4 regions of the Rahnella sp. AN3-3W3 genome follow, and region 1 is predicted to be linked to each of the others. Evidence: predicted binding sites of a transcription regulator. Region 1 holds the regulator's gene; each other region holds the start of a gene.
What was found. Region 1 encodes PurR, which represses purine synthesis genes. Its sites were predicted from a motif close to CANGCAAACGTTTGCNTG; they were not measured.
Positions count from the first base shown of each region.

Region 2: the regulator PurR is predicted to act here: its motif matches at 2,105-2,122, upstream of UC15_RS22335 (L-serine ammonia-lyase).
Region 3: the regulator PurR is predicted to act here: its motif matches at 1,958-1,975, upstream of purM (phosphoribosylformylglycinamidine cyclo-ligase).
Region 4: the regulator PurR is predicted to act here: its motif matches at 1,274-1,291, upstream of purT (formate-dependent phosphoribosylglycinamide formyltransferase).

Region 1 covers NZ_JYDG01000020.1:39,753-42,920, reverse strand. The annotation lists gene punC (purine nucleoside transporter PunC) at 1-80, opposite strand, end outside; gene punR (DNA-binding transcriptional activator PunR) at 217-1,122, shown strand; gene purR (HTH-type transcriptional repressor PurR) at 1,173-2,198, opposite strand; gene UC15_RS26240 (YnhF family membrane protein) at 2,461-2,622, shown strand; gene UC15_RS07830 (C40 family peptidase) at 2,798-3,168, opposite strand, start outside.
Region 2 covers NZ_JYDG01000104.1:9,957-13,124, reverse strand. The annotation lists gene UC15_RS22340 (EAL domain-containing protein) at 1-258, opposite strand, end outside; gene UC15_RS22335 (L-serine ammonia-lyase) at 713-2,077, opposite strand; gene UC15_RS22330 (CoA pyrophosphatase) at 2,285-2,887, opposite strand; gene pabB (aminodeoxychorismate synthase component 1) at 2,884-3,168, opposite strand, start outside.
Region 3 covers NZ_JYDG01000013.1:142,880-146,047, forward strand. The annotation lists gene purN (phosphoribosylglycinamide formyltransferase) at 175-813, opposite strand; gene purM (phosphoribosylformylglycinamidine cyclo-ligase) at 856-1,893, opposite strand; gene upp (uracil phosphoribosyltransferase) at 2,242-2,868, shown strand; gene uraA (uracil permease) at 2,960-3,168, shown strand, end outside.
Region 4 covers NZ_JYDG01000104.1:5,277-8,444, reverse strand. The annotation lists gene purT (formate-dependent phosphoribosylglycinamide formyltransferase) at 25-1,203, opposite strand; gene dbpA (ATP-dependent RNA helicase DbpA) at 1,463-2,845, shown strand; gene yebF (protein YebF) at 3,045-3,168, shown strand, end outside.

The DNA of each region.
Region 1 (3,168 bases):
GGGAGGTACATATCTGTGGCTAAAAAGCCGAGCATGCTCAGGCCAGCCAGATAGAGCATAAATCCAAAGGAGGGTTTCATTATTATCTCGTTAATTTATTTATTGCAGATGATTTGATGCAGGGATCTGTTCGGAGGCAGATTTTAACGCTTTGATAACAGCGTTGTGAAACGTTAATATTTGCACTCTGCTATCAAAAATATTGAAGGCTAAAGTATGTGGTCAGAATACGCTCTGGAAGTCGTTGATGCGGTGGCAAGAACCGGAAGCTTCAGTGCGGCGGCACAGGATCTACATCGGGTGCCTTCTGCCATCAGCTACACCGTTCGTCAGCTCGAACAATGGCTGGCGGTGCCCTTGTTTGAACGTCGACACCGTGACGTCGTTTTAACGCCAGCGGGCAAAGTTTTCGTGGATGAAGCGCGGGTTCTGATAAAAAAAATGATAGCTACACGACGCCAGTGTCAGCAGGTTGCCAACGGCTGGCGGGGCGAGTTACGTATTGCTGTCGACAGAATCGTTAAACCGGCAAGAACCCGGCGACTGGTGCTGGATTTCTATCGTCATTTTCCTGACACGGAACTGATTATTCATTCCGAAGTGTTTAATGGTGTGTGGGACGCACTGGTTGACGGACGTGCTGATGTGGCAATCGGTGCGACGCGTGCGATACCGGTTGGTGGACGTTTCAGTTTTCGCGATATGGGGTTTATGGACTGGCACTGCGTGGTCAGCTCGCAGCATCCGCTGGCGCAGTTACCGGGTGCGCTCAGTGATGACCAGCTCAGGCCTTATCCCGCATTATGTCTTGAAGATACCTCGCGGACGTTGCCCAAGCGTGATACCTGGACGCTTGATAACCAACGGCGTCTGGTTGTGCCGGACTGGACCTGCGCGCTTGAATGTCTGAGTGAAGGTTTATGTGTGGGAATGATGCCGGTACATCGCGTGAGCCATCGCATTGAGCAGCAGACCTTGCAGGTTCTGGCGCTGGAGAATATCTTCCCTGACAGCCCGTGTTGCCTCACGTGGGACCAGAGTAATCCGTCACCTTCACTGGCGTGGTTGCTGGAGTATATGGGTGATACAGAAACGATGAACCGTGAATGGTTGCGGGACTGAGAAATAAAACGCCTGCAAAAGCAGGCGTTATAAAAGATTAAAGGCAAACATTAACGGCGATAGTCACGGTACGGGCCATCGGCCACCGAACGACGCTCAACCAGTTTCGGATGCACCTCGATGGTCTGTGATTCTTCACGTTTGCTGACGATGCGGTCGAGTAACATAGTAAAGGCCATCTCACCCAACCGTTCTTTCGGCTGATGGACGGTCGTCAGTGCCGGAGAGAAGTACCGCGCATTACGCACGTTATCGTAGCCAATCACCGAAATATCTTGCGGAACGCGCAATCCGAGCTCATCAGCGGCGCAGATTGCGCCCATTGCCATGACATCGCCCCCGCAAAAGACGGCGGTGGGGCGTTGTTTCTGCATCAGAATCTTATGCATCGCCTGATAACCTGACTCCGGCTCGAAATCGCCCTGAACCACCCATTCTTCACGAAGCGGGATATTGGCTTCCGTCAGCGCTTTGACAAAACCCTGGAAACGACCGCCGCCGGTGTTACGCGCCAGCTGTCCCGGGATCACGCCAATATCACGATGCCCTCGTTCGATCAGATAGCGTCCGGCCATATAACCGCCTTCGAAAGCATTATCGATAATGCTGTCGGTGAAGTTTTTACGCGCTTCGCCCCAGTCCATCACCACCATCGGAATCGAACGATACTCTTCAAGCATATTGAGTAATTCGTCAGGGTATTCTGCGCACATCACCAGCAGACCATCGACGCGTTTTTGCGCCAGCATTTGCAGATAGGCCTGTTGTTTTTCCAGATTATTGTGCGAGTTACACAAGATCAGCGTATAGCCTTTGGAGAAGCAGCTGTTCTCGACGGCTTCAATCACCTCGGCGAAATAGGGCGCTTCACTGGAGGTTGCCAGCAGACCAATCGTCTTGGTGTTATTCACTTTAAGACTACGGGCTACGGCGCTCGGAGAATAATGTAGCTCTTTAATGGCAAGCAGCACCGCTTCCCTGGTTTCTTCGGCGACGAAACGTGTTTTATTGATGACGTGCGACACGGTTGTAGTGGAAACGCCAGCGCGCTTTGCGACATCTTTAATCGTTGCCATGTAAAGAATGACTCCTGAACTTCCGTGCTTCAGCACGTTAGCATTATGTTAATCGTTTGCTTGCGTTGATTACACTGCGGACATCTAAAAGGGCAGTGTAATCATTGGGTGGATTCTTCAGAATGAGGCGTGAAATGCTCTCGGGTGAAATCGACCGGCACACAGGCGTGTTAACCGACAATTTTCTCTTATAATGCATGAAAGTGGAAGTAAAATTGTCATGTTCGCATTGTCATTCAGCAGAAGATTTTAAAAGTGAATTATGCGAAAATGCGTTGGCACACATTTAGTGTGGCTAAAAGAAACGCCACAACTTGATCCGAAAGGGGGTTTGATGGACAGCAACCTGAAATTATCGTTGATCACCACGGTATGCGCTTTGCTCATGATTATCGCTTTCAGCTTCACGGCAGTGATGAACTAATCTGGCACTAAGACAGTAGTGAGACGCAACAAAAAAGGGCGATACCTTTCACAGGAATCGCCCTTTTCAATTTTACGCAGTGACCGTTACCGCCGATACTCTTCCCTGCAGAAACTCTTCGTTAAGTGCTATTCAATGGCTGATTAGCGAAACCTCAGACTTAACGAATTGTTTATTATCGGATTGTTTTTGGGGTCATCACCCGACGCGCGCCAACATAGTGGTCTTGCCAGTAATCGTCGCCCAGTGAGGTGATTTTGATGTCTTCACCGGTTCTTGGCGACTGGATAAATTTGCCGTTGCCAACATAAACACCCACATGATCCGCTGCGCCGCGGTTGTTGATTCTGAAGAACACCAGATCACCGCTTTCAAGTTCGCCACGTTTCACCGGCGCTGCATCGCGCAGGTGGTACATCTCGTTTGCCGTGCGCGGCATTTTAATGCGGATCAAATCTTTGTAAGCGTAATAGACCAGACCGCTGCAATCAAAACCGGTATTCGGAGAAGTTCCTCCCCAGCGATAAGGTTTGCCGACCTGGTGCA
Region 2 (3,168 bases), on a different contig from region 1:
AAGTAACGATTGCAGGACGTTGCAGCCAAGCGTCTGATCCAGAGGCGCTGATTTTCCGGCAGGTGACGCCGGTTCGAGTAGTTTTTCCAGCTTCTGAACGGTGTGCAGCGCGACACGTTGTTGGTCTTCTGCAATGACCTGTGCTTGTTCGTAAATACGAATGCCAAGCGTCAGAAGCAAAGTACATATCCCCATCGCGCAGGCAAGCGCAATGCGATAGTAGCGATACTTCGCAAGTCCGGTCTGGGAGAACAGCATCGTTCTAATCCTTTTTATCCCGTGTTAATTGCAGGCTCAAATTATTTTTTTTAAAGGTTTACCGATGCGTAACAGCCAGTGTGTTTTTATTGATAGTAGCTGTAAATCGTCGGATGCTCAGCCTGAGTTGCGGAAAATACACTCAGTTTCTGAGTGAAAATTAAAGAAAGTCAGCCTAAGTGACGTTGTCACTTATATTTTCCCCGAAGAACCCGGCCTGTATTTTTCTGTATCAAGAGGCTCACCGATCGGGGAAATCAGGCGGAAAACAGCATGCCGTACCTGCAGGGTATAATGCAAGTGACACATCCATTATGTTTCGATAATACAACAGGTTGTCATTAACGAAGGTTTTATTGCTGCCAGCTATCGTGCGGATAATATTTCCTGCGGTAAACCCGCTGAAAATGCTTCAGCTGAAGAACCGCAGGAAATTATCAACGCGACAGTAAAATCAGTCGCACTGAACCTTAATCGCCAGACCACCACGCGACGTTTCACGGTATTTTGAATTCATATCTTTACCGGTTTCGTACATGGTTTCGATCACTTTATCCAGAGACACTCTTGGCTCGCTGGTGCGGCGCAGTGCCATCCGGGCAGCGTTAATCGCTTTCACCGAAGCAATGGCATTACGCTCAATGCACGGCACCTGAACCTGTCCGGCTACCGGATCACAAGTCAGACCGAGGTTGTGTTCCATACCAATTTCGGCAGCGACACACACCTGCTCAGGGCTGCCGCCCAGCAATTCCGTCAGACCTGCTGCCGCCATCGAACAGGCTACGCCCACTTCGCCCTGACAACCGACTTCTGCACCAGAAATCGACGCATTCATTTTATACAAAATGCCGATAGCGCCGGAGGTCAGGAAATAGCGCAGGTAAATGTCAGGGCTGACCGACTGAATAAACTGGTCATAATAGGCCAGTACCGCCGGCACAATGCCGCATGCACCGTTGGTTGGCGCAGTCACTACGCGTCCGCCTGCGGCATTTTCTTCGTTAACTGCCAGCGCAAACATATTCACCCAGTCGATCACGTTCATCGGGTCACTGGAAAGCTTATCGTTTGACACCAGCATCCGGCGCAGAGCAGACGCACGGCGCGGTACCCGCAGCGGCCCCGGCAACACGCCTTCAGTATTCAGACCGCGATCGATACACGCCTGCATGGTGTGCCAGATCTTCTCGAAATACTGGTCGATCTCCTGCTTACTGTGTTGCGCCAACTCGTTCTTCATCACCAGCCCGGATAATGACAGGCCGGTTTCCTTACATTTAGCCAGCATTTCACTGGCCGAATTAAAGCTGTAAGGCACGGTGACTTCGTCGAGAACCGGCTGACCGAAGTGTTCGTCATCGACAATAAAACCGCCGCCGACGGAATAATACGTTTTGCTGTAAATCATTTTATCGCCAGCAAACGCATGGATTTGCATGGCGTTCTCATGGCGTGGCAAATTCTCACCGCGGAACACCATGCCGGTATCACGCGGGAAGTCTACTTCATGCTGAGTGTTCCCCAGCGGCAGACGCTCACGTTGCTCAACGTCGCGGATAAAATGGGGAATTCCGTCAATGTCGACGGTGTCTGGCTGATTACCGGCCAGGCCTAAAATAATGGCGATATCTGTGTGGTGGCCTTTGCCTGTCAGAGACAAAGAACCAAAAACGTCCACGGCGACACGCGTAACGGCAGGCATCATGCCCTTTTCCAGCAGGTCATCAGCGAACTGTTTACCGGCTTTCATCGGGCCCAAAGTATGGGAACTGGAAGGGCCAATCCCGACCTTGAACATGTCGAAAACGCTAATCACGTCGAATACTCCTGTAATAGATTGCGGCAGGGAACGGGATCCCTGGCTTCCATAAATGAACGACAGCGAGATTTCGTCTTTATGGACGGCTCTCTTGTTCTTATGGATAGACTTATAGTTTAAAAGGGCTGAGAGGCAAAAGTTTCATTTTTCGCATGAAATAAACTTATTTGATGCAAAAGTGTGATCGCTATGTAATCAGAGCGCTCAGACTTCGACCTGTCCGGCGAGCTGGCGGATGATAGCGGCGGTGAGACCCCAGACAAATTGCTGCTGATACCAGGACAAATAAACGCGGTGATGAATGCCCCGGCGATGAATATCAAGCGGGTGATAACGGGCCAGATCAAAAGCTTCACTCAGCGGCATTTCAAATAACTCGGCGACTTCGTCTTCAGCCGGATGCAGCGGCACATCGACGGGTAACAGCCCCACTACCGGAGTGACCCGAAAACCGCTGCTGCTATCCTGCGGCGAAAGTGTGCCTAATACATAAACCTCTTCAGGCGGAATGGCGACTTCTTCCTGCGCTTCACGCAAGGCCGTGGCGATAATCGACGCATCAGAAGCATCCGCCGCGCCGCCGGGAAAGGCGACTTGTCCCGCGTGTTTGCGCAGCTGATCTGATCGGCGTGTCAGTAACAGCGTAGGTTCGGGGCGGCAAATGATCGGGATCAGCACCGCAGCGTGACGGGTTCCACGCAGCGCCGGTGCGGGCTGGCGAGGTTGCTGCAACTGAAAGCGCAATATGAAATCTTCAACAGCGGGGGAAAGTGTCTGAATTGGCGCATGTTGTTCCAGCAAAGTCACGATGATGTTTCTCCTAACTGAGGCAGAATTCGGGCAATCTTATCAAAAGTTTCCTGATATTCTGCCTGTTCCTGACTGTCCGCCACAATCCCGCCGCCTGCCCAGCAATGAATTTTTCCCTGCGACGTGAGTAACGTGCGGATGGTGATGTTGCTGTCCATGGTGCCGCAAAAGCTGATATACGCGATGCTGCCGCAATAGCCGTTGCGGCGATGTGGCTCGAGTTCTTCGATGATTTCCATTGCACGCACTTTCGGTGCGCCGGTAATGGAACCGCCCGG
Region 3 (3,168 bases), on a different contig from region 1:
GTAAATATGAGGTCTGAAACAACCGTGTTTCAGATGAAGGTCGCGCACAAACGACGTTTAAACGTGCGCCGGGATGTGCATTATATCGGGTGAAATGTAAACAAATGTCAAATGATGGAAAATAAAAAACCGGCACGTGGCCGGTTTATAGTGAAATTGTGAGGCAAGAGCAGATTAATCTTCTGCGTATCCGCGCTCACAAAGCGGATTGTTATCCAGAAACGCCTGACCGTTTTGCAGTGATAAACGTCCGTCAACAAACCAGCTGACCACCAACGGATAAATGCTGTGTTCCTGCGTTTGCACGCGGGCAACCAGCTCTTCTTCCGTATCCTCAGCAAAAACAGGCACTTTGGCCTGTAAAATCACCGGGCCGCCATCGAGTTCTTCCGTCACGAAATGTACGGACGTGCCGTGTTCAGCATCCTGATTTTCAATCGCCTGACGGTGAGTATGTAAACCCGGATATTTCGGCAGCAGGGAAGGGTGGATGTTAATCATGCGCCCCGCAAAACGCTGAACGAATTCGGCGCTCAGGATCCGCATGTAACCCGCGAGTACCACCAGAGAGGGCTTGAAAGTTTCAATAGCATCAGCCAGTGCAACGTCAAAGGCGATGCGATCTTCGTAAGCTTTTACATCCAGCGCATGCGCCGGAATATCGGCTAAACGGGCTCTTTCAAGCCCGTATGCAGCGATTTTATTACTGAAGACTGCACTGATTTCTGCGTTGATTCGCCCCTGCTGGCAGGCATCGATCAGGGCCTGTAAGTTGCTTCCCTCGCCCGATACCAGAACCACAATCCTTTTCATATCCCTACCTGTCGTCTTCAGTGAATAGAGTGACCTGACTGATTACTCAATAACGACGCGCTTAGCGGAGTCAGAGGCCTTAACATAGCCAATTTTCCACGCTTTTTCACCCTTGTCATTCAGTAACGCAATGGCCTGGTCGGCACGTTCTGCCGGAAGTGCGACCACCATGCCCACGCCACAGTTAAAGGTGCGGTACATTTCGTGACGGCTGACGTTACCGGTAGTCTGCAACCAGGTGAAGACGTCCGGCCATTCCCAGCTGGCTTCTTCGATGATGACCTGAGTGTTTTCCGGCAGTACGCGCGGAATATTTTCCCAGAAGCCGCCACCGGTCAGGTGAACGATACCGTGAACGTCCACGTTTTCGATCAGATTGAGGATCGACTTCACGTAAATTTTGGTTGGTGCGAGCAGGTGATCAGCCAGGGATTTGCCTGCCAGTGTGGTGGTTTCAGGGTCAGTGTTGCTGACTTCCAGAATTTTGCGCACCAGGGAGTAACCGTTGGAGTGCGGGCCACTGGCGGCGAGGCCGATCAGCACATCGCCGTCAGCCACTTTGCTGCCGTCGATAATTTCTGATTTTTCCACTACGCCAACACAGAATCCGGCGACGTCGTAATCCTCGCCGTGGTACATGCCCGGCATTTCAGCGGTTTCGCCGCCGACTAACGCACAGCCAGACTGTTTACAGCCTTCTGCAATACCGGTGATCACACTGGCGGCGATATCGACGTCCAGTTTGCCGGTGGCGTAATAGTCGAGGAAGAACAGAGGTTCAGCGCCCTGAACGATCAAATCGTTGACGCACATCGCGACCAGGTCGATACCGATAGTATCGTGGCGTTGTAAATCCATCGCCAGACGCAGCTTGGTGCCAACGCCGTCGGTACCCGAAACCAGCACGGGTTCACGATATTTTTGCGGCAGCGCGCAGAGAGCACCAAAACCCCCTAATCCACCCATAACTTCCGGGCGACGGGTCTGTTTTACTACACCTTTAATGCGATCTACCAATGCGTTACCGGCATCGATATCTACGCCTGCGTCTTTATAGCTGAGAGAGGTTTTGTCGGTCACTGCGAAGTCCCCACGGCGGTTTGGGTTGGTGGTTGAAGAATAAAGCGGGGCAATTCTAACAGTGGAAGCAAACGTTTGCGAGCGCCTTATTCAGAGTCACTATCTATACTTAAAGATACAACACTTAGCCGAAGTCATTGGCGTTGCAGCAAGGCAGCAAACGAGCGAATCCCGACGAGCTGACTTGAGTCAGTAATTCGGGTGAGAGAGAGCCGCTAACGCCGCTGCGGCTTCAATGAAGAAGGATAAGTTGATTTGGATCAGGCTAATTGGTATGGCGTTCAAAAAAAATGGCGTTATAATCTCGCGATTTTTTTTTGCAGCTCAACCACCTTAGGAGAATAAATAATGAAGATCGTCGAGGTGAAACACCCGCTGGTGAAACACAAGCTGGGCCTGATGCGTGAAAACGACATCAGCACGAAACGTTTTCGCGAACTGGCTTCTGAGGTGGGAAGTCTGCTGACGTATGAAGCGACTGCCGATTTAGAAACTGAAAAAGTCACCATCGAAGGCTGGAATGGCCCGGTGGAAATCGATCAGATCAAAGGCAAGAAAATTACTGTCGTGCCAATCCTGCGTGCCGGTCTGGGCATGATGGAAGGCGTACTGGAGCACGTTCCGAGTGCGCGTATCAGCGTCGTCGGCGTGTACCGTGATGAAGAAACCCTGAAACCTGTGCCGTATTTCCAGAAACTGGTTTCTAACATCGAAGAACGTCTGGCGCTGGTCGTTGACCCGATGTTGGCCACCGGTGGTTCTATGATTGCCACCATCGACCTGCTGAAAAAAGCGGGCTGCCAGAGCATTAAAGTGCTGGTGCTGGTTGCTGCTCCGGAAGGGATCGCCGCTCTCGAAGCCGCGCACCCGGACGTTGAACTCTACACCGCCTCGGTGGATCAGGGACTCAACGAGAAAGGCTACATCATCCCGGGACTCGGTGATGCGGGCGATAAGATATTTGGTACGAAGTAATCAATTAGCCGACTGAAGAGTCGGCTTTTTTTTGGAATTTTTTTGCACGTCATACACAACACAACATCACACCATTGAGAGGATCACATTCATGACCCGTCGTGTCATCGGGGTAAGCGAACGTCCGCCATTGCTGCAGACAATCCCCCTGAGTTTTCAGCATCTGTTTGCCATGTTTGGTGCCACCGTTCTGGTTCCCATTCTGTTTAAGATAAACCCGGCAACGGTGCTGCTGTTCAATGGCATAGGGACTTTGCTGTATTTATTTGTCTGTAAAGGGAAGATACCGGCGTATCTCGG
Region 4 (3,168 bases), on a different contig from region 1:
TTTCGTCTCAGCATTCTGAATCGTCTAGCCTTTAACAACCACAGCAGCGGCCGCTTTTTTCGCCTGTTCCACGGCGTCTTCAACATTGTCTGCAATCGCCATCGCCACACCCAGACGACGTTTGCCACTGATTTCCGGCTTGCCGAACAGACGAACCTGATTGTAGCCCGTCAGCGCATTTTCCAGACCGCTGAACGTGACGTTATTGCTGGTCAGTTCCGGCAGAATCACGGCAGATGCAGAAGGGCCGAACTGGCGGATTTTACCTACAGGAAGGCCGAGGAACGCGCGCACATGCAGCGCAAACTCGGACAGATCCTGAGAAATCAGCGTCACCATACCGGTGTCGTGCGGGCGAGGGGAGACTTCGCTAAAAATCACTTCGTCGCCGCACACGAACAGCTCAACGCCGAACAGGCCTTTGCCGCCCAGCGCTTTCACCACTTTCTCCGCGATGTCTTTTGCACGCTGCAATGCCAGCTCAGTCATCTGCTGTGGCTGCCAGGATTCGCGGTAATCGCCGTCTTCCTGACGGTGTCCGATTGGCGCGCAGAAATGAATGCCGTCAACGGCGCTGATGGTCAGCAAGGTGATTTCAAAATCAAACTTCACCAGTCCTTCAACAATCACGCGTCCGCCGCCTGCACGGCCGCCTTGCTGCGCGTAATCCCATGCGGTCTGTAACTGATCGGCGCTGCGGATCAGGCTCTGGCCTTTACCGGATGAGCTCATGACCGGCTTGATAATGCATGGATAACCGATGGCGTCGACGGCCTGACGGAAAGTCGCTTCATCATCAGCGAACTGATACGTCGATGTCGGTAATTTCAGGATTTCAGCGGCCAGACGGCGAATGCCTTCGCGGTTCATGGTCAGGCGGGTCGCTTCGGCGCAAGGCACCACGTTGTGGCCCTGTTTTTCCAGCTCAACCAGCATGCTGGTTGCGATGGCTTCGATTTCAGGCACGATAAAATCAGGGCGTTCACTTTCGATAACTGCTTTCAACGCGTCGCCGTCAAGCATATTAATCACATGACTGCGATGAGCGACCTGCATCGCCGGTGCATCGGCGTAGCGGTCAACGGCGATCACTTCCAGGCCAAGACGCTGACATTCGATGGCCACTTCTTTACCCAGCTCGCCAGAGCCTAATAACATGACGCGGGTGGCGCCGGTGCGCAGTGCAGTACCAATGGTTAACATAGCTTCGTACCCAGATCTGTGGTGAGTGAAAACAGGAATTTCGGCGCGCAGTATATCTGAAATAAATGGCGACGAAAACGATTGCGCGGCACGCCAGGTAAAATTCTCTGTGCAAAAAAAACGTGTTTTACAGGTTTTTTTAGCCTGTTTTCTGCTGTTTAAGGCAGCCGGTGAGCGTCTCTGTTATTATTTAGCCAAACCATGGCGTCAGGCTTCCTGCCGCTGCCCCGATTTTTGCCTCACATAAAGAGTTATCGCCTTGAGCACGCATTCCTTTTCTGCCCTGACATTGCCCGCTGAGCAACTTTCCAACCTGAATGAACTGGGTTACACCGATATGACCCCGATTCAGGAAGCCTCTTTGCCTGCCATTCTGCAAGGTCAGGACGTTCGCGCTAAAGCCAAAACCGGCAGCGGTAAAACGGCCGCCTTTGGTATTGGTTTGCTGAACAGCATTACCGTTTCACAGTTTGTTGCTCAGGCGCTGGTGCTGTGTCCGACTCGCGAACTGGCCGATCAGGTCAGTAAAGAGTTACGCCGTCTGGCGCGATTTACCCAGAACATCAAAATTCTGACCCTGTGTGGCGGCCAGGCGATCGGGCCACAGCTCGAATCCCTGGTCCATCCGCCGCACATTGTGGTCGGCACGCCGGGCCGTATTCAGGAACATCTGCGTAAAGGCACGCTCAAGCTCGACGAGCTGAAAGTGCTGGTGCTGGATGAAGCTGACCGCATGCTGGACATGGGCTTTAGTGAAGATATCGAAGATGTCGTCAGCTATACGCCGCAGGACCGCCAGACGTTGCTGTTCTCCGCGACCTATCCGGACGGCATTGAGCGCATCAGTTCCAAATTCCAGCGTCAGCCGCTGAAAGTAGAAATCGAAGGTGAAGATGACATTGCCGATATTCAGCAAATCTTCATTGAAGCCGGTAAGCAACAGCGTTTATCCCTGCTGGCTGCGGTGCTGTATCAGTATCAGCCAACGTCCTGCGTGGTGTTCTGTAATACCAAGCGTGACTGTCAGGATGTTTGTGATGACCTGAAAGCGAAAGGCATCAGCGCGCTGGCGCTGAATGGCGATCTCGAACAGCGTGATCGCGATCGCGTGCTGGTGCGTTTCTCCAACGGCAGTTGCCGTGTGCTGGTAGCGACAGACGTGGCCGCGCGCGGGCTGGACATTAAACAGCTGGGACTGGTGATCAACTATGAGCTGTCTTTCGATCCGGAAGTTCACGTTCACCGCGTGGGTCGTACCGGCCGTGCAGGAACGAGCGGTCTGGCCGTCAGCCTGGTGACGCCGCAGGAAATGCCGCGTGTGACCGCGCTGGAAGATTATACCCGTCAGCGTTTCACCTGGCAGCCTGCTGCTCAGGCGCTGGCCGCAACGCCGGTGGCGTTGGATCCTGAAATGGCGACATTGTGTATTGATGGCGGCCGCAAAGCCAAAATCCGTCCCGGTGATATTCTCGGTGCGCTGACCGGCGATGCTGGGCTGACCGCTGCTGAAGTTGGTAAAATCGATATGTTCCCGGTTCACGCTTATGTGGCGATCCGCCAGAAAAGCGCGAAGAAAGCATTGCAGCGTTTGCAGGAAGGGAAAATCAAAGGCAAAAACTGTAAGGCCATCATTTTACGATAAAGGCTTTGCGCTGATAATTTTACGTTAACGGCTTATCTTTGAATTGAACGTCATATTGTTAATGTTGTGTTATTGCCTTGTTGGGGATTATATTATCTAACGCAAGCGATGACCTTGTAATTGGTAGGGCTATTGTTTTTAAGGTCCACGGCTCCGGCAAGGTCAACTGGATGAACGACAAAGACTGGGAAGACGAACGATGAAAAAGGTAATCTTGGGCGCTGTGATGGCCGTTGCAGGAATGAGCAGCCTGAGCCAGGTCGCACAGGCTGATGAACCTGAAGTGAGAACGGCAACGGTGACACCGTGCGCCACGGCCACCA